3 regions of the Raoultella sp. genome follow, and region 2 is predicted to be linked to each of the others. Evidence: predicted binding sites of a transcription regulator. Region 2 holds the regulator's gene; each other region holds the start of a gene.

Region 1 (10,209 bases), on a different contig from region 2:
CCGTCCCAGGACGGGCGCTGGAAGTCCACCAGATCCAACCGATAGTGAAATGCGGGCCACAGCACGGCATTGGAAAACTGGTTATAGTATTCATCATGATCCCGCTCATTGAGCGTAAACGAGGCCCAGGTGATATTCCCTCGCGTCACTGTATTTAGCGGTTTCTGGTCATCCCCAATTTCTCCGCTCCAGCCAAACCATAATCCACCGGCGGCCTTCAGCGCGCCCAAAATACCAACGGCCAGGCCGCCCGCGCTGGCCTTTTTATCATCCGGTGGCGCAATACGATTAGATATTACGACTAAGCGCCCCATAACCCTCCCTCCTGTCATTTTGCGCATCAGGTTGTTGCTTATTATTTGCGATGCTGATTAACCAATGCTGAACAGCCGCGACATCCGGCAGACGCCATTGCGCCTGGGTGTCGCCCTTGCCAACTTTTATCGACATGCCGCCGAGCTGATTCACTACGCTAAACCCGGCTTCGTCCGTCAAATCGTCGCCAACGAATACCGGCTTGCGCCCCTGAAAAGGCGCCTCCTGCATAAACGTCGCGATCGCTTCCCCTTTATTGACCCCATGCGGCTTGATCTCCACGACACACTTACCCAACTGCAGGGCGAGAATGGGGTAACGTTTGACAATCCCCTGCGCCAGCGACAACGCCGCGCTCTGGTACGCTGGCGCCTGGCGATAATGCAGCGCAAACGCCATCCCTTTGTGTTCAAGTTCGCAGCCTGGCATCGCCTCCAGCGCCGCCCGCAGTTGCTGATCCAGTTCCCGGAGCAGCACATCAGGAAGCGTGACGATATGCGTTTTACCATTGATATCGCGGCGTTCTGCCCCGTGAACACCGGCCAGCGGCAGCCGGTAAGGATGGGTAAGCGCATCAAGCTCAACCATTGAGCGCCCTGAAATCAATGCCACCGCCCCACTCTGTTGCTGCGCGAGCTGCCTCAGCGCCTGCAGCGCATATGTAGGGATAACAACCTGATCGGGATGAGGTTTGATATCGGCAAGTGTGCCGTCGAGGTCAAAGAAAAATGCTTGATGTTCGGTTGGCACAGGCGGTACAGATATCTTGTCAGCCACCCTCTTCTCCTCCTTTCATGGCCAGCACAACGCTGGTTGTTAACGGATTGTTAGCCATGTAAGTATAGACAGTGTGACCGGGATCGCCATTTTCGATAGCTATCGCCAGCGCAGCGGGCACTGGCGATAATCGAGGATTAGACTAAAAGGTTGGGGGAGAATTAAGCAGTCCGTTTGGCTTTTTGTTTATAACGGTCGAAGATAACCGCCGCCAGCAGAATCACACCGCGCACCACGTACTGAGAGAACGGCGAGATATTCAGCAGGTTCATGGCGTTCTCGACGGTGCCGAGGATCAGGATCCCGGCAACCACATAAGAGATCTTACCGATCCCGCCTTTCAGCGACACCCCCCCCAGCACGCAAGCTGAAATGACGATCAGCTCATAGCCAATCGAGGTCATCGGCTGGCCGCTGGTCATGCGTGAGGCGAGAATGATCCCTGCCGCGGCAGAAACCAGGCCTGAGATAACAAAAATAATAATTTTGGTCCGCACCACTGGCACCCCTGCCAGGCGGGCCGCCTCTTCATTGCCACCGATAGCCAACGTATTGCGGCCAAAGGTGGTTTTGTTCAGCAACAAACCAAAAATAATCAGACAGGCGACAGTCAGCCAGATGGGGGCCGGCAGGCCAAACCAGTTGGCATAGCCTAAGGTAAAGAAGCGCTCATCTTCAATGCCGACCGCCTTACCGTCGGAGATAATATAAGCAAGGCCGCGCACAATCTGCATGGTGGCCAGCGTCGTGATCAGGGCGTTAATTTTCAGGCGGGCAATCACGAAGCCGTTAACCAGTCCGCTGATTGCCCCCAACAACAGACCGGCGGCAATCCCTACCCACATGCTTTCGGTCAGATTAATCACCACGGCCGTCGTCACGCCAGCACAGGCGATAACCGATGCCACCGACAGGTCAAAATCCCCGGATGCCAGGCAAAACAGCATGCCACAGGCCACCATACCGGACATCGAAATCGCCAGCCCCAGTCCTTTCATATTGATAAACGAGGCAAAATTGGGCACAAAAATCACGCAGCCGATAAACAACACGGCAAAAACAACCAGCATGCCAAACTGATCCCAGATTCGGGCAAAGCTAAACGAAGTCTGTCGGGCATTAGGGGTGGTAACAGAAGACATCATTGACTCCTTACTCAGGCGACCGCCTGGCTCACTTTTGGCATCGCAAGGCTTAACGCCTGCTGTTCATTGGCATCGTCATGCAGCAGTTCGCCCGCCACCTCACCTTCGCGCATCACCACGATACGATCGGCGACGCCGAGCACTTCGGGTAAATCGCTGGAGGCGAAAACGACGGCGACGCCGGAGGCCGCCAGGGCATAGATAACGTTATAGATTTCATGCTTAGCGCCCACATCAATACCGCGGGTCGGCTCATCCAGCAGGATCACTTTCATCTCTTCCGACAGCCAACGTCCCAGAATCGCTTTCTGCTGGTTGCCGCCGGAGAGATTCATAATCAGCTGCTCCGGGCCTGGGGTTTTGATATTGAGCGACTTAATATGTTGATCGGCGTTGTGCGCTTCCCAGCCGTTATTGATAATGCAGCCCGCGTGAATATGTCGGCGACGCGCGCTAATATTGATATTGTCGCGTACGGAGTGGACCGGAATAATGCCCTCCGCTTTGCGGTCTTCCGGACACAGCATCATTCCGGCCTCGATAGCCTGCGCCGGTTTACGAATATCGATCGCCTGCCCGTCGATATACACCTGACCGCCGGTGATACGGGTTCCGCCAAACAAACCTTTCATCAGCTCGCTTCGCCCGGCCCCGACCAGCCCAAACAGGCCAACGATTTCTCCGCTGCGCACCGACAGATCTACCGGCTGGCGGACGCCGGGCGCCTTAACCTGCTCCAGGCGCAGGCGCTCTTTGCCATACTCACGTGGTTTCCAGCCGTAAACATCGCCCAGCTCACGTCCCACCATCGCCTGTACCAACGCGTCATGACTCACGGTCTGCATATCATCGAAGGTGCGTACATAGCGGCCATCTTTAAATACGGTGATCGCATCGCTGAGCGCAAAAATCTCCTCCATGCGGTGTGAAACATAAATAATCACGCGCCCTTCCTCGCGCAATTCACGGATGACACGAAACAGATGATCTATCTCGCGCGCCGAAAGAGAACTGGTCGGTTCATCAAAGGCGATGACCTTGGCGTTGCGGGTGAGCGCCTTGGCAATCTCTACCATTTGCCACTGGCCAATGGAGAGATATTTCAACGGCGTTTCCGGGTCAATATCCAGCCCCAGATGCTCCAGCTGCAGACGAGCTTCGTAGTTGAGCAGTGAGCGGTTCACTAGCCCGTACTTATGCGGGATTTGTCCGAGGTAGATATTTTCCGCAACGGTCATTTCCGGAATCAGGTGCAGCTCCTGATAAATGATCGCCACTCCGGCGTTAAGCGCTTCGGTAGTGTTGGTGAATACGCGCGGCTGACCGTTTATCTGCAGGTCGCCGGCGGTGGGGATATAGTTGCCGCTGAGAATCTTCAGCAGCGTCGATTTTCCGGCACCATTTTCTCCCATCAGGGCGTGGATCTGTCCGCTGTAGCAGTCAAAACTAATATCGGAGAGTGCCTTAACGCCGGGAAACGTCATGGTAATACCGCGAAATGAGAGATAGGGGGTAGACTGTTGCATAACAACTCCGCTCTTCGATGCTCATCCTCCCGCAGAATGCGGGAGGCATGGTCAACCAGGCCTTACAGCCCTTTCTTCGCCAGCTCTTCTTTGAAATTGTCGCGCGTGATCAGCACCACATCGGTAACCGCAGTGAATTTCGGCGGTTCTACGCCTTTAGTGACCCAGTTGTAGAGCATCTCGCTGGTTTTATATCCGTGGATATCCGGGCTAGGCAGCAGAGAGCCATAGAAACCGGTTGCCTGTGCTTTGGAGAGTTCGTTAACCGCATCCACCCCATTAATGCCAATACCGATCACATCCCCGGCTTTAAAGCCCTGGCCTTCGGTTGCGCGCACGCCGCCCAGCACGGTGTTGTCATTCATCCCCACGATCAGCCAGTGTTTCACCTTAGGATGCTGTACCAGCATTGAGTTACCGGCGTCGAAGGCGCCCGGAATATCGTTGGATTTGGTAGGGACGCGGTAAATCTGTTTATCCGGGAAGCCGGCCGCTTTCAGTGCATCAATGGAGCCCGTGGTACGACGACGGGCGGTATCGAGTTCATCGGCGGTAATCGCCATCACGCCGGTATCCTTCACATCCCAGCCGCGTTTTTGCATCTCTTTGTACAGCTCCTGACCCTGACGAGCACCAATTTCACTGGCGGCCATCATCACCAGCGGCACGCTCTCCATCGGTTTACCTTTCGCATTAACGAACTGGTCATCGACGGTGATGACTTTCATATCATATCCGCGAGCTTTGGCGACAATCGCCGATCCGAGTTTCGGGTCAGGAGTACAAATAACGAAGCCCTTCGCCCCGCTGGCCGCCAGGCTGTCGATGGCATTAAGGGTTTTCTCACCATCCGGGACCGCAATTTTAATCACCTCAAAGCCCAAATCTTTACCGGCCTTATCGGCAAATTTCCATTCGGTCTGAAACCAGGGTTCTTCAGGCTGTTTCACCAGAAATCCGAGTTTAAGTGTTTCAGCCATAGCTGATTGTGACATAACCGCAGCGAGACCGATCGCCGCCAGCGCTTTAGTAAATTTGTGCATGGTAAACTCCAGCTTTATTTCGCTTTTCTGTAGGGAAGTATCGGACTTAATTTTTTTATCGGACTTAAAACAAGGCATTAGAAAAATCGCACACCGCACTGCCGTTGTTCATTAAGTAATAACCGGAAATCAATTCTCCATACGAGAGCATTATCACATCACGGAATTACAGTAATTGCGTGCATAGATTTAGCGAAAAATGACATAAAAAAAGAGCTAATTGTCAGACAATTAACCCTATGTATAGCGACATTATCCATATCACCAGCAGACTTATCCTTGTGGCGGGCGCCGCCCCCCTTCTCAGCGGGTTTCCCTAAGGTGCAACTCCCCCTTCTTCAGCCGTTTCCTTTACTGATACGACTTCTCACCAGATGAAATATCGCTCAGGAGAATTTTATTACCGCTAATAACAGAATACACCTCACTGCTCCGTTTATCTCATCCGGTAAAAATGGCGTCATCACCATTTACCTTTTTTTTACCGAAGTATCGATGCGATATGACCAAATTATGCATCAGGATTAAATTCATATTTAATAAATATGTCGTAGCCATCATCCATAGTATAAAAACCCCAGTCTGACAAAAACAATAAAATCATGAAGATATATAAACAAAGTCCAAAAAAAAGCAAAACAATATGTCTTATAAGGATATTGTAACAAAAAGTAAACCAGACTAATTGAGAGTTTCCTTAGCCTACTCTTGAGGGTATTCTCTATATATCGGCAGCCGCTAATAATTACCGATACACATAGGGAAAGTGCAAATTCATTATTTTGCCGACAATGTTACGCGTAAATATGCGTAAACAGTCTCGCATTTTATCGTTCACCGACGAAGGTTCCCGACGTACCACACGCACGAATGATAACTTCAGCTTAATAAGGATATTTTTATGGTCGTTCCTGGAATTGCTCAAAAACTCAATAATCAGATGAACCTTGAGTTCCGTGCATCAAATTTATATCTGCATCTCAGCGAATGGTGCGAACAGCAGCGTTTGAACGGCACTGCTATCTTTTTGCGCTCCCGGGCACAATCCCACGTGACGCAGATGATGCGCGTATTCGATTTTATGAAAACCGGCGGAAACTGGCCGATCGTCAAAAATGAAGACAGTTACAGCCCTAATTGTCATTCCCTCGAAGATCTGTTTACCGCGACCCTGGCCGATTATGAACAGCGTAGCAGCATGCTGTCCGGACTGACGGAAGAAGCCAAAGCGCAACGCGATGAGACCACCTGGCGCTTCCTGACGCTGCTTGAGAAAGAGCAGCAGCAAGACGGCATGCTGCTGCAAAGCGTACTTGAAGAGGTCCGTAACGCGGATAAAGCCGGTTTAGGTATGCAGCAAACCGATCGCCATCTGCTCAGTCTGGTGACACACAACGAGGATTAAGGCCGTAGCGGCGAGCACCATATTAGCCGTTCCCTCCGCGAGGATAAACCGGAGGGAACGACTGCAGTACCGCATCATCGCGCTCGCCCTGACCGGTATAGTCGCCCGGTGTTGTGAGAAGTGCTGGGGCAACAGTAAGCTATTTAAAGATGAGCAGCCGGTGCCGGTAAAGACCGCCATCTCTCATTAACATCAGGTTTTCGCCCCGCCATCGACAACGAGCGGGGCGAAACAACTCAGTGAGCTTCACCCTGCGGTGTAAACTTAAGCTCAATCAGCGCAATCGCTTTTTGGACCGCGCGCAGCGTTACCGGATCCGCCGAAGCCGGATGGCTGGCAAAATCGATGGCTTTCAACTGCGTGGTCATTTTTTCGCGTACTTCGACAGGGGTGATGACATCAATGACGTCGAGAATTTGTTTGATAACCAACTGGCAGGCGACAACGTCAGAAACCAGTTCGTCTTGTTCGGTGAGATGTTGAGACATTTATTACTCCTTTTTCGAGGAGCGTAATAGTAACCTAAATCCCGAGAGATAAAAAAACCTGCCGCAGCAGGTTTTTTTATCAGAACATACCGCCCATCGGTACATCTTTAAATGTTTTGCAGTACTGCTCGAACATGCTCTTCAGAATTTTGCGCAGCTTCATGAAGTGACTCCGGTTTTGTTATGCAAGTGTTACCTTTGATGGGCATATAATATGACTTACGTCACATAAATCAATAAAAACATGCGTTGAATCACATTTTTTTCACAAAAATATTTTATAAATAAAACAAAAGTGAGAAAAATCGCAGAGTTAAGCACCTGCGCGCTTTCCCCGCGATAAGCACCTCACCTGGCGATGGCTGACACAATGAGTACAGATATCTCTTCACGAGAAGGCCGCGCCTTCTCCACTCCCGCACTGCTGGTCGCCGGGGCATTTTTCATGGAGTTTCTTGACGGGACAGTCATCGCGACCGCGCTGCCGGACATGGCAAAGGATTTTGACATTGCAGCGGTTGACCTGAACATCGGTATCAGTGCCTATCTGATTACGCTGGCGGTGTTGATCCCGGCCAGCGGCTGGATTGCCGATCGTTTTGGCGCACGTAAGATCTTCACGCTGGCATTGGCCATTTTTACCCTTGCCTCCGTTTTTTGCGGCTTGTCCACCAACGTGGACACCTTTGTCGCCATGCGTATCCTTCAGGGGATTGGTGGCGCGCTGATGGTTCCCGTCGGCCGGCTGGCGGTACTGCGGACCACGCCGAAAGATCAGCTCATCAAAGCCATTGCCACGCTGACATGGCCAGCGCTGGTTGCGCCCATCATCGGTCCACCGCTGGGCGGCTTTATTACCCGCTACGCCAGTTGGCACTGGATATTCTTTATTAATGTTCCTTTGGGATTGATAGCTATAGTGCTGTCGCTGCGTATTATTCCCGATATCCTCGAAGTGGAGCGGCGCCCCTTTGACCTTCCCGGTTTCCTTACAACATCGCTTGCCATGGTTTGCCTGGTGAGCGCCATGGAGTTGCTTGGCGATACCCGGCCGCAAGGTTGGGCAACCCTGGCTCTGCTTGGGCTCGGTACGGGATGTATGCTGTTCTCTCTTCGCCACTTTCGCCGGGCAGACTGGCCAATGGTGCGTCTGGATGCGCTACAGGTGCCCACCTTTCGGGTTACGATGTACGGGGGATCGCTTTTCCGAGCTTCTATCAGCGCCGTTCCCTTTCTGCTGCCGCTGTTGTTTCAGGTCGGCTTTGGTATGGATCCTTTCCATTCCGGGCTGCTGGTGCTAGCGGTGTTTGTCGGCAATTTCACCATTAAACCCGTAACCACCCCGCTCATCCGGTGTCTCGGCTTCCGCCGGCTGCTGCTGATAAACGGGGCGCTCAACGTCATCTCGCTGCTGGCCTGCGCTTTTTTAACGCCGCAGACCCCGGTCTGGCTCATTTTCCTGATCCTGTTTCTCGGCGGCGTGTTCCGCTCGATTCAGTTCACCGGCGTGAGCACGCTTGCTTTTTCCGACGTCCCGCCGGCGCAGATGAGCTACGCCAATACGCTATTCAGTACCGCTTCTCAGCTGGCCGTGGGTCTGGGGATCACGCTTGGCGCGATCGGCATTCGCATTGGTGAAAAGGCCAGTGAGTGGTTAAGCCTGACCACATTGCCGGGCATCAGCTTCCGACTCTCCTTCGTCTTTATTGCCTTAATTTGTCTGGTAGGAATGGTGGATAGTCTGCGGTTGAGCAAAGATGCTGGCAGCAGCGTCTCCACGAGGAAGAAATAGAGGAAGAAATAAAAGCACGAAGGCCAGCGGGAGCTGGCCTTCGTGGGGACAAAATCGCATGCTTAGCCGACTATCTGACGGACAAAAGCTTCGATCTCTTTATCCTGGCAGTTCTCGAAAAAGCACTGCTGGAAACGCGCGCCGGAGACAGCCGTTTTGACCAGTTCCGGGTCGATAGCACGCAGAGTATCCAGATAGTTATCTTTCACCACGGCGGCTTTCACCGCATTCAGGATACCGGCGTTACGCACCTGCGGCTCTTTACGCTCCGGTGGATAACCTTCGCCATTGCGACCGGTAAAGGCTTTTTCAAAAATAAAGCGTACGTTCAGCTCGGCACCCCAGCCAAAACCTTTGGCAAAAGGCAGAGACAGCGCGTTACCGTTATTAATCTGCGCAAACAGGAAAGCATCAGCCGGATCAATACAGTAGCCGCACACCACGCCAGGGTGGATGTTCAGCGACATCAGCGCGCCCTGCCCTGTACCGCAGCCGGTCACTACGAAATCAACCGCTTTCGAATTCAACAGAATGCTGGCCATGATACCCAGATGAATATAGGTCAGATGATGGTCCTGCTCATCGCTCATCCCGACGTTGTAAACCGGGAAGTCCTTTTCATCGACAACAGCGTTTAACTGATTGAGGATGACGGCATTTTTGCTGGCCTGGCTGTTTTCCATCATCAGTGCAATTTTCATGCTTTACTCTCCTGAATGCTGTGCGGGCACTCCCGCGATCGTTCGTTAGCGTTATGATGGACCTTACTACTTAACAAACACACTTTCAAATTTTATGAAAAGTTGTTTTATAAATTAAGTGGCACTTCACATTTTTTGCTTTTGGCTCCCGCCGTACCCTTGCCAGCCTCCACGGGTACCGACGAAGCCCGTTTTCTGGGGGCCATTATCCTGCTACGCCTGACACCTTATTTCTGTTTTTATTTCGCTAATACGCACTGGCTAAAATATTAAACCGAAACCATTCTCATTACTTATTAAATTGCCAATGCGTTTTATTCCCATTTTCATTTTTAATAAATAATTTTTTTAATTTACTTTTTGCAAATAAATTAATAACAAATTATAGTGGCGACACCATTATGTTAAGTCTTTATTTTCGGAGCACACGCGATGCTGAAAACAGAAATGATCGATAAACTGAATGAGCAAATGAATCTTGAGCTTTATTCTTCTCTGCTTTACCAGCAAATGAGCGCATGGTGCAGCTACCACAGCTTTGAAGGCGCCGCAGCATTCCTCCGCCGTCATGCGCAGGAAGAGATGACCCATATGCAGCGCCTGTTTGATTATTTGACCGATACCGGCAGCCTGCCTTGCATCAACGCCATCGCCTCGCCGTTTGCCGAGTATGCATCGCTGGATGAGCTTTTCCGTGTCACCTACGAACACGAACAGCTGATTACCCAGAAAATTAATGAGCTGGCCCACGCCGCCATGACGAATCAGGATTATCCGACGTTTAATTTCCTGCAGTGGTATGTGGCTGAACAGCACGAAGAAGAGAAATTATTTAAATCTGTTATTGATAAACTGACCCTCGCCGGTAAAAGCGGCGAAGGCCTGTACTTTATTGATAAAGAACTGGCAACACTCGACACGCAGAATTAATTCTCCCGGCGGCGAAGTTTCGGCTTCGCCGCTAAATTAATGTCGGCAAATTTTACTCTCCCGCGTATTAAACCCCGCCTCTGTGGC
Region 2 (10,209 bases):
TCCACAATGCCTTCCACGGCCGTTCGCTGTTCACGGTATCGGTGGGCGGGCAGCCAAAATATTCTGACGGTTTCGGCCCGAAACCGGCAGACATTATCCACGTGCCGTTTAACGATCTGCATGCGGTTAAAGCGGTAATGGACGATCATACTTGTGCGGTGGTCGTAGAGCCGATTCAGGGAGAAGGCGGAGTGATGGCGGCGACGCCGGAGTTTCTGAAAGGACTACGCGAACTGTGCGATGAGCATCAGGCGCTGCTGGTCTTTGATGAAGTTCAGTGTGGAATGGGGCGGACCGGTTCTCTGTTTGCATACATGCACTACGGCGTGACGCCGGATATTCTTACCAGTGCCAAAGCGCTGGGCGGTGGCTTCCCGATCAGCGCTGTACTGACCACCAACGATATTGCCAGCGCATTCCACGCCGGTTCCCACGGTTCGACCTACGGCGGTAACCCTCTGGCCTGCGCCGTTGCCGGGGCAGCATTTGATCTGATCAATACCCCGGAGGTGCTGGAGGGAGTGAATGCGAAGCGCGCGCTGTTTGTACAGCATCTCCAGCAAATTGACGCGCAGTTTGACCTGTTCAGCGATATCCGCGGTATGGGGCTGTTGATTGGCGCGGAGCTGAAGCCGCAGCATAAAGGCCGGGCTCGCGATTTTCTTTATTCCGCGGCAGATGCGGGGGTGATGGTGCTTAATGCCGGGCCGGATGTAATGCGCTTTGTACCTTCGCTGGTTATTGAAGAGAAGGATATTGCCGAAGGCATGGCTCGCTTTGCGCAGGCGGTACAGCAGGTGCTTAGCGCTTAATTGCGCGTAACCAGATGCCGTGATGCGGGCGCTGACGCCATGCCACCGAGGAGATGGTGTGCATGGTGTTCAGATGATCAAGGATCCGCTGCAGATGTTGCTCCATCGTACTTAACGGGCCACGGCTCACCTCCACATCCTGCGACTCCATAATATTCACATCGCCAGCGCTGCCGGGACCGTCGGTATCCAGCCGCTGCTGGCAACGCTGGAGCGCAACCTCACAAGATTCCAGATAGCGTCGGGCCAGTTCCGGCGTTAGCATCGTATGCTCGCGGGCCAGCGTGGTCATCGCGTTGATATGCTCAACAATAAACTGGCTGTGGGTGACCCATAGCTTCATATCATCAAGATAATGTGTGTTAAACCCGGGTTCCTGCATGGCCTGATTCAGCGAGTTATACAGTGAGTTATGTGCCTGGTTGACACGCATCCGGCGATAGGCCAGCGCCGGGGCTTGATGATCGTCGCTGAGAATCAGCCTGATCGCCTCCTGATCGGCTTCCAGCGCGTCGTGAGCATTCTTGCGCAGTAGCCCGCTTTGCCATTGCGGCCATAGCCAGACCATACCGCCAAACGCAATAAGGCAGCCAATAAGCGTATCGATAAGTCTGGCGACAATATACTGCTCGCCATTTAGCGTCAGAAGCTGCAGGGTATACACCGCCGTCACGGTAAAGCCAACCATCGCCCAGCCGTAATGTTTGCGAATAATCAGGTAACTCAGCAGCGTGACGACCAGCATCGCCGAGAGTGTATAACCCTCCGGGACGTGAAAGTGCAATGCCAGGCCGGCGATGGCCAGACCGGCAAGAGTCCCTGCCGCCCGATGGACAATACGTACCCGTGTCGCGCCGTAGCCGTTTTGGGTCACAAAAAGCACCGTCATCAGGATCCAGTAAGGCTTGGGTAGGTTCAGGGTGCTTCCCATCAGGCTCGCGGCCGTTAACATCACGCAGATACGTGCGGCGTTACGTAACGCCGGCGATTTCCACGAGAGATAGTTCTTTAGCGCGGGCAGCAACGGCAGACGGCGCTCTTTATCCGCCATCAGATCGCGAGCATACAGCGGGCGCTGGGTGCGCAGTACCCGGGCTATTCGGCTGAAGTGCCAGGCGCAGAACTGCCCTACCGGGTTGTCGGGATGCTGCCAGGCAATTTTCTCTAGCGCGCCGATTTGCTTATCCATGTGGAAGCGTTGCGGATAGCGGTGGTAGAGAATGTCATCAGCCAGTACCCTCAGGCGGGCGGCAACGGTTTGTGCGTTCCAGCGGATCACCGCCTCGGCATGGCTGCGCTCAACCAGTTTTTGCACTTCTTCGGGTTGGTGCAGGCTGACGGAGATATGTTCCTGTAAATCCAGCGCCATCTGAAACGCTCGCAGCAGGCGCTTGTGGTCATTGCGCTGGTTCGCCGCCAGCATATGCATCTGCTGGTAGCATTGGGTGATCAGGTCCACCACCTTCTGCTGGCGCGTGAGCAACGGCGGCAGAGAAGTGCTGGGATCGATATGCTGGGTCAACAGGCTGTATTTGGCTTCGCAATAGTTAGCCAGCTCCCGATAGAGCAGGCTCAGCGATTCACGCAACGGCTGCTCGCGCCATAGCCAAAACCAGAACCAGTTAAACAGGCCGTACCACAGCGTCCCGAGGGCGTAGATCAGCAGGGGTTCCCAGACGGGCATGTTTCCGGCAAGGCTCAGGGTAAAGATAGCGGCAATTAACGAAGCGGGCAGAAGCCTGGCATGCAGAGAGCTGATCTCCGCCGTTACGCCGAGCAGCAGCGCCAGGCCGCTGAGGATCAAGGGCAGCGGGATATCCTGCTGAAGAAGAAGCTGGACGACCAGGCTACAGCCGGCAAACAGCGAACCGCCAATAATCAGACGTTTAAAAAAGCGTTTATGCGGTGTATCCAGACCGGCGACGTTACAGCAGGCGGGCACTAGCGAGAACAGCAGACCTTGCTGTAAGTGACCGAGGAGGAAGCCGATTGCGACAGGCAAACACAACACCAGCGTTTGCCGCAGTGCATAGTTGACTTCCGGGTGGTAAATCAGCCTGCGCCACATAGAGGGGAAACAAAAACGGCGTATTGCGGGCGCAACACGCCGTTTCATCGACTTAACGCGTACCGTATACGACGATAGTTTTGCCGTGTGCGGAGATCAGGTTCTGATCTTCCAGCATCTTCAGGATACGGCCAACGGTTTCGCGGGAACAACCCACGATCTGACCGATTTCCTGGCGGGTAATTTTAATTTGCATACCATCAGGATGGGTCATCGCATCCGGCTGTTTTGCCAGGTTCAACAACGTCTGAGCGATGCGCCCGGTGACGTCGAGGAAGGCAAGGTTACCCACTTTTTCTGAGGTCACCTGCAGACGGCGAGCCATCTGCGATGACAAGCGCATCAGGATATCCGGGTTAACCTGAATGAGCTGACGGAATTTTTTGTAGGAGATTTCGGCCACTTCACATGCGGTTTTCGCACGTACCCAGGCGCTACGCTCCTGGCCTTCTTCAAACAAGCCTAATTCACCGATGAAATCGCCCTGGTTGAGGTAAGAGAGGATCATCTCTTTACCTTCTTCATCCTTGATGAGCACAGCCACAGAGCCTTTGACGATGTAGTACAACGTTTCTGCTTTTTCACCCTGGTGGATCAGCGTGCTTTTAGATGGGTACTTATGAATGTGGCAATGAGACAAGAACCATTCGAGGGTAGGGTCTGTTTGCGGTTTGCCAAGCACCATGCGCGGTTATCCTCTGTTATAAGCTATCTCCGGGTGCCGACACTACACGGCATCCGGGCATGCAATCGTATTGTTTCCCTATGCCTGGGAAACGGGCTGGTGATTTTTCTTCAGCCTGTAATGTGAACTCCTCTGCATACATGCAGTACATCAATGTAATACTGTAGCATCCTGACTGTTTTAGCATAGCTTTTGCCGCATGTCTCCTGGTGTCTCGCTTCAGCATGATGCAGGTCGCCTTCCGTTGCGAGAATTGTTATGTACGCGTAATCTGTCAGGAAAATTGCAACCTTGGAGTTAAATTTTATGCAAGCTCGTGTGAAATGGGTTGAAGGGTTAACCTTCATCGGAGAGTCCGCATCAGGTCACCAGATTCTGATGGACGGCAACTCCGGAGATAAAGCGCCAAGCCCAATGGAGATGGTGCTGATGGCGGCGGGCGGATGCAGCGCGATCGATGTCGTGTCTATTTTGCAGAAAGGTCGCCACGACGTGACTAACTGTGAAGTCAAGCTGACGTCTGAACGTCGGGAAGAGGCGCCGCGCCTGTTTACCCATATCAATATGCATTTTATCGTGACTGGCAAGGAGCTGAAAGAGGCTGCCGTTTCCCGCGCGGTGGATCTGTCGGCGGAGAAATACTGCTCGGTGGCACTGATGCTGCAAAAAGCGGTGAATATCACCCACTCATTTGAGGTAGTGGAGGCGTAATGCCCAGATACCCGGTGGCACGCTGCTTACCGGGTTGACACCGCTCGTCGCGCCACCCGGTCATTTAAATCGCTTTACCTTCCATCAAGCGCTCCACCAGCGGCGTCATGATGAGCTCCATCGCCAGCCCCATTTTCCCGCCCGGCACCACCAGCGTATTGATATGCGAGATAAACGAGCCCTGCAGCATCGCCAGCAGCCAGGGAAAATCGATATCCCGCAGGTTGCGGAAGTGGATCACCACAAAGCTTTCATCCAATGACGGGATGCCCTTTGCGGCAAACGGGTTGGAGGTGTCGACAGTGGGGACGCGCTGGAAGTTGATATGGGTACGCGAAAACTGCGGCGTGATGAAATTGATATAGTCTTCCATTGAACGGACAACGGAATCCATCACCGCTTCACGAGAGTGGCCTCGTTCGCTGGTATCGCGGATGAGCTTCTGAATCCATTCCAGGTTGACGATAGGCACCACGCCGACCAGCAGGTCGACATTCTGCGCGACGTTATATTGCGGCGTGACAACCCCGCCGTGCAGCCCTTCATAAAACAGGACATCGGTCGGCTCCGGTAGCGGTTGCCACGGCGTGAAGGTGCCCGGCACCTGATTCCACGGCACCGCTTCATCATAGGTATGCAGATATTTGCGCGACTGGCCGCTACCGTTACGCCCATACTCAAGGAAGGTGTTTTCCAGCAGTCCGAAGTCGTTGGCTTCCGGGCCGAAGTAGCTGATGTGTTTTCCCTGATCGCGCGCTTTGCGGATCGCCATGTCCATTTCCGGGCGGGTATATCGATGGAAGCTGTCGCCTTCCACCTCAGCAGCACGCAGGTTTAGCTGAGCGAAAATTTTACGAAAGGCGAGGCTGGTGGTCGTGGTTCCCGCGCCGCTGGAGCCCGTGACGGCAATCACCGGATGTTTGGCAGACATAACAACTCCCAGAGTAAACGATGTGTGGCGCCGCCTTAGCCGTGAAACTGCTTGCGGGGCATGATGTTGACCGTCTCGTGCAGTTCTGACCACACCAGTACGGCTTCTCCGCTTTTCAATTGTTGTTTGACGTCGGCGACTTTATCCGCCAGCGAGCGTTCATGTTCACCATAATCGGTGCCTTCACGCAACACAAAGCTTTCGATTAGGTTATCCAGCGTTTCGGGATCCAAATCGTGCCAGGGAATCATCATTTTTGTGCTCCTAACCAACGGGTTAACCAGTCCGGAATACGCCTTTCCAGCCACATTTCTGGCTTGCGCAGCGTACCGCCGACGAACCCGACGTGTCCGCCATTTTCTGTCAACTGATACTCGACGTTTGCCGGGAGCTGTTCTTGCGGCGGAATGGAGTGGTGGTCCATAAAAGGATCGTCCTTCGCATGAATGATCAGCGTCGGTTTAGTAATGTCGCTGAGTCGCGGCATGGCGCTGCACTGGCGATAGTAGTCGAGTGCATCCGCAAACCCGTGAATCCTGGCAGTGATCATATCGTCAAATTCGCGGATGCGGCGCATGCCTTTGAGCTGGCGCAGATCGACCGGGAGCGAACCGGGATAGGCTTTCAGCTTACGCGCAGCGTTGGCCTTTAACAGATTGAGCAGATATCGTTGATAGACCCGGGAAAAGCCCTTGTCCATATGATAGCTGCAGGCTTCGAGCATGAACGGGGCCGAGACGATAACCGCAGCATCCAGCGGGACATTATCGCCTTCTTTGGCCAGCAGGCAGCCCAGCATATTCCCGCCCAGCGAATAGCCGACGGCGGCGGTTGGCGCCGCACCCCATTCGCGTTGTAGCCAGTGCAGGAACCAGCTGCCATCTTCGGTTTCACCCGAGTGATAGATGCGGTTATTACGGTTGGGTTCGCCGCTACAGCCGCGGAAATGCATTACCACGCCCAGCCAGCCGCGCTGCATGGCCGCATGGATAAGACCGTGAGCATAGGGGCTGTGCAGGCTGCCCTCCAGTCCGTGGAACACGACCAGTCGCGGTTTGTGTTGCGCCCCGGCGGGGTCTTCACTCCACGCCAGATCGACAAAATCACCGTCCGGGAGTTCAAGGCGCTGCCAGTGCGGCGTGAATCCCAGCTTACGGCGAATCAGACGCGGCAACATGGTCTGCAGATGACGATTGCCCACACCGCGCATAGGGTGGAATTCGCGCGAGTCGTCTTCGGGGGGCGTCATTTCTGTGGGGGTGATTTCAACCATAGCACCAGAGCAGTTAATCATCTTATAAAACATTATACCGCGCATGAAGTGCGCAGGTTATCCAATATGTGGTCTTGCGGCCTGTGCTATAGGTTACACGAAATTGCAGCCGGATGATGACTGCTTGCGGGGTAAGGATGAGCCGCTGCCCGCGAAGGCTGTAAGGGGAAACAGCCACTGCCTGGTGCGAATGGCTGTGAGGCTGGCTCAAAACATGCTGTTGCCACTGGCGGTTTTTTCCGGAACCGTCTGAATAACATCCCAGTGCTCAACGATCTTGTTATGCGCATCGAGGCGGAAAATATCGATAATCGCCCGGGTGACGTCCGGCTCGCGGCCGGTGGACGCAACGTGCAGAACGACATAGTCGCCGTCGACAATCACGCGTTTAATCTCGCTGTGCGAGGCGGGGAATTTGTCTTTCAGAAAGGCGATGAATTGACGAAAGCCTTCGGGCCCATCCTGCGCGCCAGGATTATGCTGGATATACTCCTTCCCGAGGTAGGTTTTTGCGGCGTCAAAGTCTTTGTCGTTCAGCGCTTTATTATAAAAAGCGATGACGTTTTCTTTATTCTTCAATTCGCTCGCGGTGTAGGCGGCAAAGGCGGAGTGGGTCAGGGCGCAAAGCAGTGCGAGGGAGATGAACGTGTTTTTTACCATGGCAATGTCTCTTCGCTGATGAGTGTTGTGGTTTTTCGCCGGGGCACATCACGGCGCGCTTCCCTAATGCGGCGCCGTTGCGTTTATGCTCCTTGTTTTAACATAACCAGTTTTAGCCTTCCTGCAGCATTTGCTCCAGCTGCTCCTGTGCCTCCAGCCAGGCCATTTCACACTCTTCCAGGCCTGATTTTGCACTGGCCTGCTGCTGCAGACAGGTGGTCAGCTCCGCTTTGCGGGAGGCGTCATACAGCCCGCTGTCGCCGAGCTTCTCTTCCGCCTGGGCGAGCTGCGTATTGAGCTTATCCATCTCTTTTTCGAGGCGGGTAATCTCTTTACGCAGCGGCTGAGTCAGCGTGCGTAACTCCGCTTCACGACGTTTCTGGTCTTTGCGGGCTTGTGCGCTGTTACCGCCCTCTTTCGCAACGTCAGACGATGAACTTTCCTGCTTCTGCGAGTCGCTGAGCCACTGCTGATAATCTTCCAGGTCGCCATCGAACTGCTCGACTTTGCCGTCATGCACCAGATAGAGATCGTCGGTGGTGGAGCGGATCAGGTGGCGATCGTGCGAAACCACAACCAACGCGCCTTCGAAATCAATCAGCGCTTCAGTTAAGGCCTGACGCATATCGAGATCGAGGTGGTTGGTTGGTTCATCGAGGAGCAGAAGGTTAGGGCGTTGCCAGACGATTAATGCCAGCACCAGACGGGCTTTTTCACCACCGGAGAAACGCTGCGTCTCTTCGTTAACTTTATCGCTCTGGAAACCAAACCCACCGAGATAGTCGCGCAACTTCTGCTCTGTCTCCTGAGGTGCCAGGCGAGCCAGGTGCTGCAATGGGGATTCGTCAGCGCGCAGAAACTCCAGCTGATGCTGAGCGAAGTAACCGAGCTTAATGCCTTTAGCGAGGCCAATCTCGCCGTGCAGTGGCTGGAGTTCACCGGCCAGCAGCTTGATCAGCGTCGACTTACCGGCACCGTTACGCCCTAACAGGCCAATACGCGAACCGGGCACCAGGTTTAGCTTGATCGAGTCCAGAATCACCCGCTCGCCGTAACCGGCGCTGACTTTTTCCATTTTCAGCAGCGGGTTTGGCAGGCTTTCCGGTGCGCGGAAACTAAAGTGGAACGGGTTATCGACGTGAGCTGGCGCGATAAGCTCCATGCGCTCCAGCATTTTAATACGGCTTTGCGCCTGCTTGGCCTTGGTTGCCTTGGCGCGAAAGCGATCGATATAACTTTGCAGATGTGCGACGCGCAGCTGCTGGCTTTCATACATCGACTGCTGCTGTGACAGGCGGGTGGCGCGCTGCACTTCAAACGAGCTGTAGTTGCCGGTGTATTCGAACATCGTTTGCTGTTCGATATGAATAATTTTATCGACTATCGGATCCAGGAAGTCACGATCGTGAGAGATCAGAATCAGGGTGCCGGCGTAGCCTTTCAGCCATTTCTCCAGCCAGATAACCGCATCGAGATCGAGGTGGTTGGTCGGTTCATCGAGCAGCAGCAGATCGGAACGACAAATCAGCGCCTGCGCGAGGTTCAGACGCATACGCCAACCGCCGGAAAAGTCGCTGACCGGACTTTCAAGCTGCTCATTACTGAATCCCAGCCCGTGCAGCAGGCTGGCGGCGCGCGAACGGATGGTCCAGGCATCAATGGCATCCAGTTTACCGTGCACTGTTGCGATGGCGTGGCCGTCATTGCGCTCGTTGGCCTGGTTTAAATCGGCTTCGAACTGGCGATATTCGCGATCGCCATCAATAACATAATCAATGGCCGGCTGCGGCAGCGCAGGGGTTTCCTGATTAACCCACGCCAGCTGCCAGTTACCCGGAAAGGTCATACTGCCGCCGTCAGCGCTAATCTCGTTTTTCAAAAGCGCTAGCAGCGTGGATTTGCCGCAGCCGTTTTTGCCCACCAGGCCGACCTTCTGGCCAGGATTGATGGTAGCGGTGGCGTTGTCCAGAAGGACCCGTACGCCGCGACGAATTTGTAACGAGGAGAAAACAATCATAAGGCGCCGTATGTTCTGACTATGTTAGTTTGTCATTATGATAATGTAATGTGGTAGCAAATTGCTCCACCGGGCCGCAATGGTAGCCCAAAACGAAGATGATACACAAAGTCATTCTGGTTGCGTCGGGACGCAGCCGTTGTACAGGCCACCAGAAGACGTTCGGGAGGGGAATGATGTCTCAGACAGCGAAGGTTTTGCTGCTGTATGCCCACCCAGAATCTCAGGATTCCGTGGCCAACCGGGTATTACTTGAACCGACTTTACAGTTGCCTAATGTCACCGTGCACGATCTCTATGCACACTACCCAGATTTTTTTATCGATATTGCCCATGAACAGGATCTGTTGCGCCAGCATGAGGTGATTGTTTTCCAGCATCCGCTCTATACGTGGAGCTGTCCGGCATTGTTGAAGGAGTGGCTGGACAGGGTGCTGACTCGCGGCTTTGCCAGCGGCGCAGGAGGGAACCAGCTTGCGGGAAAGTACTGGCGAAGTGTGATTACTACTGGTGAGCCAGAGAGCGCCTACCGACGTGATGTAAATCGCTATCCCATGAACGATATCCTGCGCCCATTTGAACTGACTGCCGGCATGTGCCGGATGCACTGGATGAGCCCGATTATTGTCTACTGGGCTCGCCGGCAATCGCCTGATGACCTGAAAAACCATGCGCGCGCGTATCGTGACTGGCTGGCTAACCCTATCACGGCAGGAGGGAATAATGGCGGGAGCTGATCTGCTGTTAGCGGGGGTGTTATTTCTGTTTTCTGCCGTGGTGGCGGTTCCCCTGGCCGCCCGATTGGGTATCGGCGCGGTATTAGGTTATCTGCTGGCCGGGATTGCGATAGGCCCGTGGGGTCTGGGTTTTATCAGTGATGTCGATGAAATTCTTCATTTTTCCGAACTGGGTGTTGTGTTCCTGATGTTTATTATCGGGCTTGAACTCAACCCGGATAAGCTCTGGCGCCTGCGTAGTTCCATCTTTGGCGTCGGGGCGGCTCAGGTCATGCTCAGCGCAGGTATTCTCGGTGGGTTACTGATGGTGACCGG
Region 3 (10,209 bases), on a different contig from region 2:
GTCATATCCCACCAGCGCCATATCCTGCGGAATCCGTAACCCGGCCTGATACAACGATTGATACGCCCCAACGGCCATCGCGTCGTTACCGACGAAAACCGCCTGCGGCCGCTCGGGTAAGGCGAGCAGCCGTTGCATGGCGCTAAATCCGCCGCCAAATTCGAAATCACTGGTAATGACATAACCTTCCGCCACCGGAAGCCCGGCGCGTGCCATCGCCGCATGATACCCCTCCAGGCGCAAGCGCGACGGCGTTTTATCCAGCGGCCCTGCGATACAGGCCACGCGGGTATATCCTTTATCAATCAGATATTGGGTCGCCATATCGCCGCCCAGCAGCGAGTTATCCTGAATCAAATCGCTATCGCCGTCGAACGGCGCCCAGTCCATCATCACCGTAGGGACTGACGGATAACGCTGCATAATTTCCGGTGAAGGCTGATGCGTTTCGGTGCACAGCAACAGCAAACCGTCGACGCGTTTTTGCATCAGCGTCTCAAGATTACGGTTCATGCGCTGCTCATCGCCTTCGGTATTACACAGCACCAGACTATAGCCACGCTCAAAACAGCTGCGCTCAACGCCGCGCACCAGTTCCGAATAAAACGGATTGGTACTGGCGGTGATCAGCATGCCAATAGTCCGGGTCTGATTTAATTTGAGGCTGCGCGCCAGCGCAGACGGCGCATAGTTAAGGTTTTTAATCGCCGCATCAACTTTGGCGGTAATCGCCTCGCTGACGAAGCGATCTTTATTAATGACGTGAGAAACTGTTGAAGTGGAAACGCCCGCCTCGCGGGCTACATCCTTCATGGTAGCCAAACGTTACCCCTGTTGACATAAAAACTCGTCGATTTCTTCGCGCCATGGTACGGAAGGCTGTGCGCCTTTGCGGGTAACGGCAATCGCCGCCGCCGCATGGGCAAAACGGATCGCTTCTTCCAGCGCAGTTCCTTCCAGTAAGGCCGTCACAAAGGCGCCATTAAAGGTATCACCCGCGGCAATAGTATCGATGGCCTGAACGTTAAAACCCGGAATCCGCCGACCCTGACCTTCGTAACTGACCCATACGCCCCGGCTGCCAAGCGTAATCATCACGATACCAATGCCTTTGTCATGCAGCGCTCGGGCCGCTTTAGCCGCATCGTCATCGTCTTCAACGCGGATGCCGGTCAGCTTTTCTGCTTCAGTTTCGTTAGGTGTAATAATATTTACCAGCGAAAGCAACTCATCTGACAGGTCTCTCGCTGGTGCCGGGTTGAGCACAACGGTAGTTTGATGCTGATGCGCGATTTTTGCTGCCGCCAGCACGCTTTCCAGCGGTGACTCCAGCTGCATTAGCAGCGCCTGAGCACCCGCAATACGCGTTTTTTCCACCTCAACCTGCTCGACAGAGAGCGCGGCGTTAGCACCGGCATGAATACCGATGACATTCTCACCTTCGGCGTTAACAAAAATCAGCGCCACGCCGGTCGGTTGATCTTTGACCGCCCGCACTGGCGCAACATCGATCCTATCGCTTTCCAACTGGCGACGAACGCGGTCGCCGATATCGTCATCGCCGGTACAGGCAATAAACGCAATATCCGCGCCGCTTCGACCGGCAGCGACGGCCTGGTTAGCCCCTTTACCGCCGAAAGCCACCTGATAATGATGACCGGTGACGGTTTCGCCCGGCGTCGGGAAAGATTCAAGGTTAAGAATGTGATCGGCATTAATGCTGCCAAGGACGACAAGTTTGCCTGCGGTTTTCATTATTTCTGTTCCCGGGAAAGCGCCACCGGAGCCCGGTGGCGCATGCCCTGCTTTTCTTTTTTATATTGTCCCTCAGACCGTTTCCAGTCCGAATCGCATCTTACTGCTTAATGACCAGCTTCAGCTCAACCGGATAGCTGGCATCCACTTTATCACCCTTCAGCACTTTATCAGCAGTCTCCACGCCTTTCACGCCGATCTGCTCTGGCAACTGAGCGATGGTCGCTGCCAGTTTGCCACTATTTACCGCTTTTTCACCATCCGGAGTACCGTCAAATCCAACCACCATCACATCGGATTTGCCCGCCGTTTGTAATGCACGCAACGCCCCCAGCGCCATTTCATCGTTCTGCGCAAACACCGCTTGCACATCAGGATGAGCGGTCAGCAGGTTCTGCATGACGTTCAGACCTTTGGTACGGTCGAAGTCTGCCGGCTGGCTGGCCAGAACATTGAATTTGTGCGCGGCAACGGCCTGCTTAAAGCCTTCACCACGTTCACGAGCCGCGGAGGTCCCTGCAATACCCTGCAGTTCAATCACTTTGGCGCCTTCACCGGCTTTCTTCGCAATATAGTCACCGGCCATCTTACCGCCCAGCACGTTATCAGACGCGATATGGCTGACCACATCGCCTTTCGAAGCCTGACGGTCGAGGGTAATGACCGGGATCTTCGCCTGGTTAGCCATCTTCACGGCATTACCTACCGCATCAGAATCGGTGGGGTTAATCAGCAGCAGCTTCGCGCCACGTACCGTTAAATCCTGCACGTTCGCCAGTTCTTTCGCCGGGTTGTTCTGCGAATCCAGTACCACCAGGTTGTAGCCCAGTTTGTCAGCTTCTTTCTGCGCCCCCTCTTTCAGGGAAACAAAGAATGGGTTATTCAGGGTAGAGATAACCAGGGCGATGGTATCTTTCGCTATCGCGTTGGCGCTGACGGTTGCGCTGAGAGCCACAGCAGAGACCAGGGTCGCCAGTTTTTTCATATTCATAGTTAAGATGTCCTGTAGAGTTCTTAGTTACTGCTTTTTGTTGTCTACCAGCACCGCCAGCAAAATTACCACCGCTTTCACGATCATCTGGTAATAGGAAGAAACGCCTAATAGATTCAAACCGTTGTTCAAGAAGCCAAGGATCAACGCACCAATTAAGGTACCGACAATACGGCCTTTCCCTCCCGCCAGACTGGTACCGCCAAGCACGACCGCCGCGATAGCATCCAGTTCATAGCCGGTACCCGCCGTCGGCTGCGCGGAAGAGAGACGCGCCACTTCGATAATCCCCGCCAGCGAAGCCAGCAGGCCGCATAGCGAATAGACAATGATTTTGACTTTATTGACGCTGATGCCGGATAAGCGGGTCGCAGCCTCGTTACCGCCCAGCGCGTAGATATAACGACCCAGCCGCGTATGGTGCAGCATGAACCAGGCCGCCAGAAAGACGATTGCCATAATCCACACCGGCGTTGGAACCCCTAACGGTCGACCGATACCAAACCAGCCAAACAGGTCGGCGTTATCCGTAAATCCGGTGTTCACCGGGCTACCGTTGGTGTACACCATCGTCACCCCGCGCAGGAGCAGCATCATCACCAGGGTGGCGATAAAGGCCTGAACACGCCCTTTAGCCACAATAACGCCGGTCACCGCGCCAATTGCCGCGCCTAAGGCAAGCGCTGCGGCAATCGCCACCAGCGCATTAACCTCCAGCCCTACAATCGATGCCGCAACCGCGCCGGTCAGCGCCAACAAAGACCCGACGGACAGGTCGATCCCTGAGGTCAGAATGACCAGCGTCATTCCGACGGCCATAATGGCGTTGACCGACGTTTGTTGCAGGATATTGAAGAGGTTATTAACGGTAAAAAAGTTAGGGCTCATGGTCGAAACAATCGCTATCAGCACCAGCAGGGCAATCAACGACTTTTGCTCCATCAGCCATGCTTTTGTGAAATAGCGGCGACCAGAAACAGCCTGGGTTGTCATCTTTTTTACTCCTGATTCACACGGTTAAGCTTGCCCACAGCGGCAGCCATCAATACTTCCTGGGTGGCCTGCTCGCGTGTGAACTCACCGCCGAGATGCCCTTCATGCATCACAATGATGCGATCGCTCATGCCCAACACTTCCGGCATCTCCGAAGAGACCAGAATGATGCTCAGACCATCGGCTTTAAACTGGTTGATCAGTTGATAGATCTCTTTCTTCGCCCCGACATCCACGCCGCGGGTCGGTTCATCAAGGATCAGCACCTTCGGCCGCGTCATCAGCCCGCGAGCGATAGCCACTTTTTGCTGGTTACCACCGGAGAGCAGGCCTATTGCCTGTTCCATTGACGGTGTTTTCACATTGAATAAGCGGATAAAATCGCTCACCGCCTGCTGCTCATCTTTGTGCTTCAGGCGACCACCAGCATGGCTGAAATAGCGCAGTGCCGTTAACGACATGTTTTCTTTCACCGACATGCCGAGCACTAAGCCATCGCGCTTGCGGTCTTCGGAGATATAGACAATCCCGTTTGCCAGACCATCCTGAGGAGAACGGGTCACCACTTCATGGCCGTCGAGCGTGACGGAACCGCTGGAGCGCGGCAGAGCGCCGTACAGCACCTTCATCAACTCCGTTCGTCCGGCCCCCATCAGCCCGGCGACGCCGAGAATTTCACCCTGACGAAGGGAAAAGGTCACATTTTCAACGCCAGGTCCGCACAGGTTGTCCACCTTCAGACGAACCGCCCCCGGCGCTTTACCCAGATGCGGGTACTGCTCTTCCAGCTTGCGGCCAACCATCATTTCGATCAGCAAATCTTCATTCAGACTGGCCACCTCGCGCTCGGCAATAAACTGCCCGTCGCGAAAAACCGTCACGTCATCACAAATCTCGAAGATCTCTTTCATACGGTGAGAGATATAGACAATCCCGCGCCCTTGCGCTTTCAGCTCGCGGATGACGCGAAACAGAGATTCCGTTTCGGTATCGGTTAATGCGTCCGTTGGTTCATCCATAATGATGACCTTCGACTCAAAGCTCAGCACCTTGGCGATTTCAACCATCTGCTGATCGCCAATCGACAGATCGCCCACCAGCTTCTGGCTGTTAAAGCGTAAGTTCAGCTTCACCAGCAGCTTGTCGGCTTCGGCATACATTATTTTCCAGTCGATTTTGCCAAACCGGTTCACGAACTCACGACCGAGGAAAATGTTTTCTGCAATCGTCAGCTGTGGGATCAGGTTGAGTTCCTGATGAATAATGCCGATTCCGGCTTCCTGGGAGGACTTCGGTCCGTGGAAAGAGATCTCTTTGCCGAGCCACAACAATGAGCCAGCATCGCGGGTATAGATACCGGTCAGCACCTTCATCATGGTGGATTTGCCGGCACCGTTTTCGCCGACCAGTGCCATCACGCGGCCAGCGTAGACATTGAGCGAGGCGCCGGAGAGCGCCTTCACGCCAGGGAACGCTTTATCGATCCCTTTTAATTGCAATAAGGCTTCCATAGCGGCGACCTCAAAACGTCACGCCGGCACAGAGAATCACGTTCGCATACGGGGAACACTCCCCGCTGCGAATCACCGCCTGACTGTCTGCGGTTTGTTTTTTAAACTGCTCATGACTGGTGTAACGAATTTCAATGGTATTTCCCTGGCGTTGCTGCAGCAGCTCAAGGTGAGTGAGCAACGTTGCATGGAGCTGCGGATTGTGAGTTTTTATCTCTTCCGCCAGGATCGCCGCCTCAACCTGCATTTCCGCCGTCACCACCTCCAGAACCTGCATAAAGGAGGGTACGCCCTGGGTTAATGCCATATCGATGCGCGCGCTGCTGCGGGGAACCGGTAAACCGGCATCACAGACCACCAGCGTATCGGTATGACCCAGGCGGGAGATAACCGAAGAAATATCAGCGTTAAGTACGGTGCCTTTTTTCATTTTTCTCTTTTGCTCCAGTAGCGAAACGTTTCGCTGTCGCAAGTATTGTCAATACACACACGAAAAACCATCACCAGAAGAGAGAAATGTGATCGCCATCGAAACGTTTCGCAAACGCCGGGAAGGAAAAGTGAAGCGGGGCAAAAAAACCAAAAAGCCCTTCACGAGGAAGGGCATCAGAGCATCAAATTTCGACCTGAGTGCCGAGTTCAATCACCCGGTTTGGCGGGATTTCAAACTGATCCGGTGCCCTCAGGGCGTTACGCTGCAGCAGGAGGTAGAGTTTTCCACGCAGACGCAAATACCATGGTCGTTTACCGATAATCAACGATTCATGCGACATAAAGAACGAGGTTTCCATCATTCTGCAACTCAGTCCTTCCAGCCCACAGCGATGGAACACCTCTTCCACGTTTGGCGTTTCGCGCCAGCCGTAGCTGGCCACCACGCGCCAGAAAGACGGTGAAATCTGCTCAATCTGCACGCGACGAACATTATGCACGTAAGGTGCATCTTCAGTACGCAGCGTCAGCAGAATCACGCGTTCGTGCAGCACCTTGTTATGCTTGAGGTTATGCAGCAGCGCAAAAGGAATCACGTTCAGCGCACGGGACATATACACGGCGGTCCCCGGTACGCGAACCGGCGGTGATTTTTCCAGGGAAGAGATCATCGCTTCCAGAGAGTTACCGTGTTCATGCATCCGACGCAGCAGACGGAAACGTTCGCTTTTCCAGGTCGTCATCACGGTGAACATCACCAGACCCAGCGTTAACGGCAGCCAGCCGCCGGAAACAATCTTATCGAGGTTGGCCGAGAACAGCGGAAAATCAATGCTCATAAAGGCAATAAAGAGCAACGTCACAAAGAACTTATTCCAGTGCCAGTTTTTACGCGCAACCGTAGTGAAGAGAATCGTGGTCAGCACCATGGTTCCCGTTACCGCGATCCCGTACGCCGCCGCCAGGTTCGAAGAGTGCTCGAAGTTGATAATCACGATGACCACCGAGACATACAGCAGCCAGTTGATGAACGGAATATAGATCTGTCCGGACTCCATTTCCGAGGTATGAATAATCCGCATCGGCGACAGATACCCCAGGCGAACCGCCTGGCGAGTCAGCGAGAAGACTCCGGAAATAACCGCCTGCGAGGCGATAACCGTCGCCAGCGCCGCAATGATCAGCATCGGAATCAGCGCCCATTCAGGGGCCAGCAGGAAGAAGGGGTTTTTGATCGCTTCCGGGTGCTGCAACAGCAGTGCTCCCTGACCGAAGTAGTTCAGCACCAGCGAGGGCAGGACCACCGAAAACCAGGCCAGACGAATCGGGAGTTTGCCAAAGTGCCCCATATCCGCATACAGCGCTTCGACACCGGTAATGGACAGCACCACCGCGCCCAACGCAACAAAAGAGACGGTTTTATATTCAAGGAAGAAATGAACCGCCCAGTAAGGGTTTAGCGCCTGCAGCACTTCCGGGTTGGCGATAATGCTGCGCGCGCCCAGCACCGCCAGCAACAGGAACCAAATCAGCATAATCGGCGCAAACAGCTTGCCGACCATACTGGTACCGTGCTTCTGGATAGCAAACAGCAGCGTCAACACGATAATGGAGATGGGGACAATCCAGGTATCCAGATTAGGGGCGATAATTTCCAGCCCTTCAATAGCCGACATGACTGAAATCGCCGGGGTAATCACCACTTCACCATAGAAGAAGCTGCCGCCAATCAGGCCAAGAATAACCAGAACCGACGTCATTCGAGCGGACGTATTGCGACCCGCCAGCGACATCAGCGTCAGAATCCCCCCTTCACCGGCGTTATCTGCGCGCATGACAAAAGTGATATATTTGAGTGATACGGTAAAGATCAACAGCCAGAATATTAGCGACAGAAAGCCAAAAACAGCATCACGTTCAACGCCAAAGCCAAACTGACCAGACAGACATTCCCGAAGTGTATACAGCGGACTGGTACCGATATCTCCGTATACCACGCCGATAGCCGCCAGCGTTATTGCTGGCAACGATTGCTTATTATCAGTGCTCATAGACTAGTCTTTTCGTTTATAAAACAAATGTGTGCCTAGTCCCTTGGCCCACAAAAAGCGCACAGTATGCACGATTATTTGCTGAATCGTACCCCTAACTAACATCATATTAACCTGCCTCAAAGAAAATAAATCGATTCTTCAGGCTATTACCATCCCTAATCAAACATCTATACTCGAACCAATAACGAAACATGAAAAAGCACGCAACTCAATTATGGCTCAATCACATTTACTGGCAGAAAGAATTTCCCGGCTCAGCGCCTCCCTTGAAAAAGGTTTGTTCGAACGCAGTCACGCGATACGACTCTGCCTGCTTGCCGCACTCAGCGGCGAAAGCGTTTTTTTACTCGGTCCGCCGGGCATCGCGAAAAGCCTGATCGCCCGCCGCCTCAAATTCGCCTTTCAGCAAGCCCGTGCTTTTGAATACCTGATGACCCGCTTTTCCACTCCGGAAGAAGTTTTTGGCCCACTCTCCATCCAGGCGCTGAAGGATGAAGGGCGCTACGAGCGCCTGACGACAGGTTATCTTCCGGAAGCCGAAATCGTCTTCCTTGATGAAATCTGGAAAGCAGGCCCGGCGATCCTCAACACCTTACTGACGGCAATCAACGAACGTCATTTCCGCAACGGGGCGAAAGAAGAAAAAATCCCCATGCGCCTGCTGGTGGCAGCCTCAAATGAATTACCGGAAGCGGACAGTAGCCTTGAAGCGTTGTACGATCGCATGCTCATCCGTTTATGGCTGGATAAGGTCCAGGATAAAACGAACTTCCGCTCAATGCTGATAAGTCAGCAGGATGAAACCAGCAATCCGGTCCCTGCCAGCCTGCAGGTCAGCGATGAAGAGTTCCGCCAGTGGCAGCAGGATATAAGCGCCGTGAAACTCACGGATAGCGTGTTTGAGCTTATCTTCCAGCTCCGCCAGCAGTTGGATACGTTACCGGGTTCGCCTTATGTCTCGGATCGGCGCTGGAAAAAAGCCATTCGTCTGCTGCAGGCCAGCGCCTTCTTCAGCGGCCGGGATATGATTGCTCCTATCGATCTGATTTTGCTGAAAGATTGCCTGTGGCACGATATCGAAAGCATGAATCTGATGTCACAACAGCTGGAAACCTTGATGACCAGCCATGCCTGGCAGCAGCAGGCAATGCTGACCAAACTGGGCGCCATAACCCAAAGACGCATTCAAATCCAACAGCAGCACAGCGACAAAACCGCGCTGAAGGTCACGCGCCTCGGCGGAATGTTCAGTCGTAAACCGCATTATGAATTACCGTCTGAACTCAAGGATACCACGCTGACTCTGCTGCTCCAGCAGCCGCTTAAGCTGCACGACATGGAAGTGATTCATATTACCTTCGTCCGCGAAGAGCTCTCGCACTGGCTGGAAAAAGGCGGTGAAATCCGCGGTAAGCTTAACGGCATTGGTTTCGCCCAACAGTTAAATATCGATGTCGATACTAGCCTGCATCTGGTCGTTCGCGACGTCAGCCTGCAAGGCTCCCGCCTGTCATTGCCCGGCAGCGAATCGCAAGAAAACATGCCGTCAGAAATCCGCCAGCAACTCGAAGCTCTGGATGACGAGTGGCACCAGCAACATAATCGCTTTAGCGAACAGCAAAAATGTCTGTTTATTCCCGGCGACTGGTTAGGACGTATTGAAGCCAGCCTGCAAGACGTCGGCGCGCAGATTAAACAGGCGCGGCAGCCATGACGCTGGATATGCTGAATGTCATGCTGGCAGTCAGCGAAGAGGGGATGATTGAAGAGATGCTGCTGGCGTTGCTGGCCTCTCCTCAGCTTGCCGTGTTCTTCGAAAAATTTCCGCGCCTGAAGAATATTATCGCCGCCGATATTCCGCGCTGGCGGGAGGCCGTCCGAGCCCGACTTAAAGAGACGTCGATCCCCCCGGAGCTGGATATCGAAGTACAGCACTATCAGCGATCGCAACTGCTCTCCACCTCGCAGTTCATCGTGCAGCTCCCACAGATCCTTGGCCAGTTGCATCAGTTGCACTCGCCGTTTGCCACCCAGGCACAGCAGCTGGTGGATAACAATGCCACCTTTACACCCGCGCTCCATACTCTGTTTTTGCAACGTTGGCGTCTGAGTCTGGTGGTGCAGGCAACCACTCTCAACCAGCAGTTGCTGGATGAAGAACGCGATCAGCTGCTGAGCGAAGTCCAGGAAAGGATGACCCTGAGCGGGCAACTGGAGCCGGTGCTGGTGGAGAACGATAACGCTGCGGGTCGGCTGTGGGATATGAGTGCCGGCGAGCTGAAACGCGCCGACTATCAGCTGATCATTCGCTACGGTGACTTTCTCAGTCAGCAGCCGGAACTGATGCAGCTGGCTGAACAGTTAGGCCGTTCTCGGGAAGCCAAATCGGTGCCAAAAAAAGATGCGCCGATGGAAGCCTTTCGCAGCCTGGTTCGTGAGCCGGCAACGGTACCGGAACAGGTTGATGGCCTGC

Evidence for each region. The regulator CRP, encoded in region 2, controls carbon source genes, mostly activating them, when cyclic AMP is high. The targets are predictions, from matches to a motif close to ATGTGANNNNNNTCACAT.
Region 1: a site for CRP is predicted at 6,912-6,929, ahead of azuC (stress response protein AzuC). Genes of this name have one in related genera too.
Region 3: a site for CRP is predicted at 5,767-5,784, ahead of rbsD (D-ribose pyranase). Genes of this name have one in related genera too.

What each region holds. Positions count from the first base shown of each region.
Region 1 covers NZ_JBCNNS010000054.1:16,018-26,226, forward strand. Annotated here, with positions in the region: gene otsA (alpha,alpha-trehalose-phosphate synthase) at 1-314, opposite strand, end outside; gene otsB (trehalose-phosphatase) at 289-1,092, opposite strand; gene araH (L-arabinose ABC transporter permease AraH) at 1,254-2,234, opposite strand; gene araG (L-arabinose ABC transporter ATP-binding protein AraG) at 2,249-3,763, opposite strand; gene ACZAHD_RS11680 (arabinose ABC transporter substrate-binding protein) at 3,826-4,806, opposite strand; gene ACZAHD_RS11685 (non-heme ferritin-like protein) at 5,708-6,211, shown strand; gene ACZAHD_RS11690 (DUF2766 family protein) at 6,448-6,699, opposite strand; gene azuC (stress response protein AzuC) at 6,779-6,862, opposite strand; gene ACZAHD_RS11700 (MFS transporter) at 7,070-8,491, shown strand; gene ACZAHD_RS11705 (RpiB/LacA/LacB family sugar-phosphate isomerase) at 8,554-9,192, opposite strand; gene ftnA (non-heme ferritin) at 9,625-10,122, shown strand; gene ACZAHD_RS11715 (YecH family metal-binding protein) at 10,159-10,209, opposite strand, start outside.
Region 2 covers NZ_JBCNNS010000048.1:9,797-20,005, forward strand. Annotated here, with positions in the region: gene argD (bifunctional acetylornithine/succinyldiaminopimelate transaminase) at 1-812, shown strand, start outside; gene ACZAHD_RS10795 (YccS/YhfK family putative transporter) at 802-2,880, opposite strand; gene crp (cAMP-activated global transcriptional regulator CRP) at 2,933-3,565, opposite strand; gene ACZAHD_RS10805 (OsmC family protein) at 3,872-4,276, shown strand; gene ACZAHD_RS10810 (phosphoribulokinase) at 4,341-5,207, opposite strand; gene ACZAHD_RS10815 (YheU family protein) at 5,243-5,461, opposite strand; gene ACZAHD_RS10820 (hydrolase) at 5,458-6,480, opposite strand; gene ACZAHD_RS10825 (nuclear transport factor 2 family protein) at 6,688-7,140, opposite strand; gene ACZAHD_RS10830 (ABC transporter ATP-binding protein) at 7,253-9,157, opposite strand; gene kefG (glutathione-regulated potassium-efflux system ancillary protein KefG) at 9,331-9,894, shown strand; gene kefB (glutathione-regulated potassium-efflux system protein KefB) at 9,881-10,209, shown strand, end outside.
Region 3 covers NZ_JBCNNS010000096.1:3,769-13,977, reverse strand. Annotated here, with positions in the region: gene rbsR (ribose operon transcriptional repressor RbsR) at 1-813, opposite strand, end outside; gene rbsK (ribokinase) at 826-1,755, opposite strand; gene rbsB (ribose ABC transporter substrate-binding protein RbsB) at 1,856-2,746, opposite strand; gene rbsC (ribose ABC transporter permease) at 2,774-3,739, opposite strand; gene rbsA (ribose ABC transporter ATP-binding protein RbsA) at 3,745-5,250, opposite strand; gene rbsD (D-ribose pyranase) at 5,261-5,680, opposite strand; gene kup (low affinity potassium transporter Kup) at 5,865-7,733, opposite strand; gene ravA (ATPase RavA) at 7,951-9,450, shown strand; gene viaA (ATPase RavA stimulator ViaA) at 9,447-10,209, shown strand, end outside.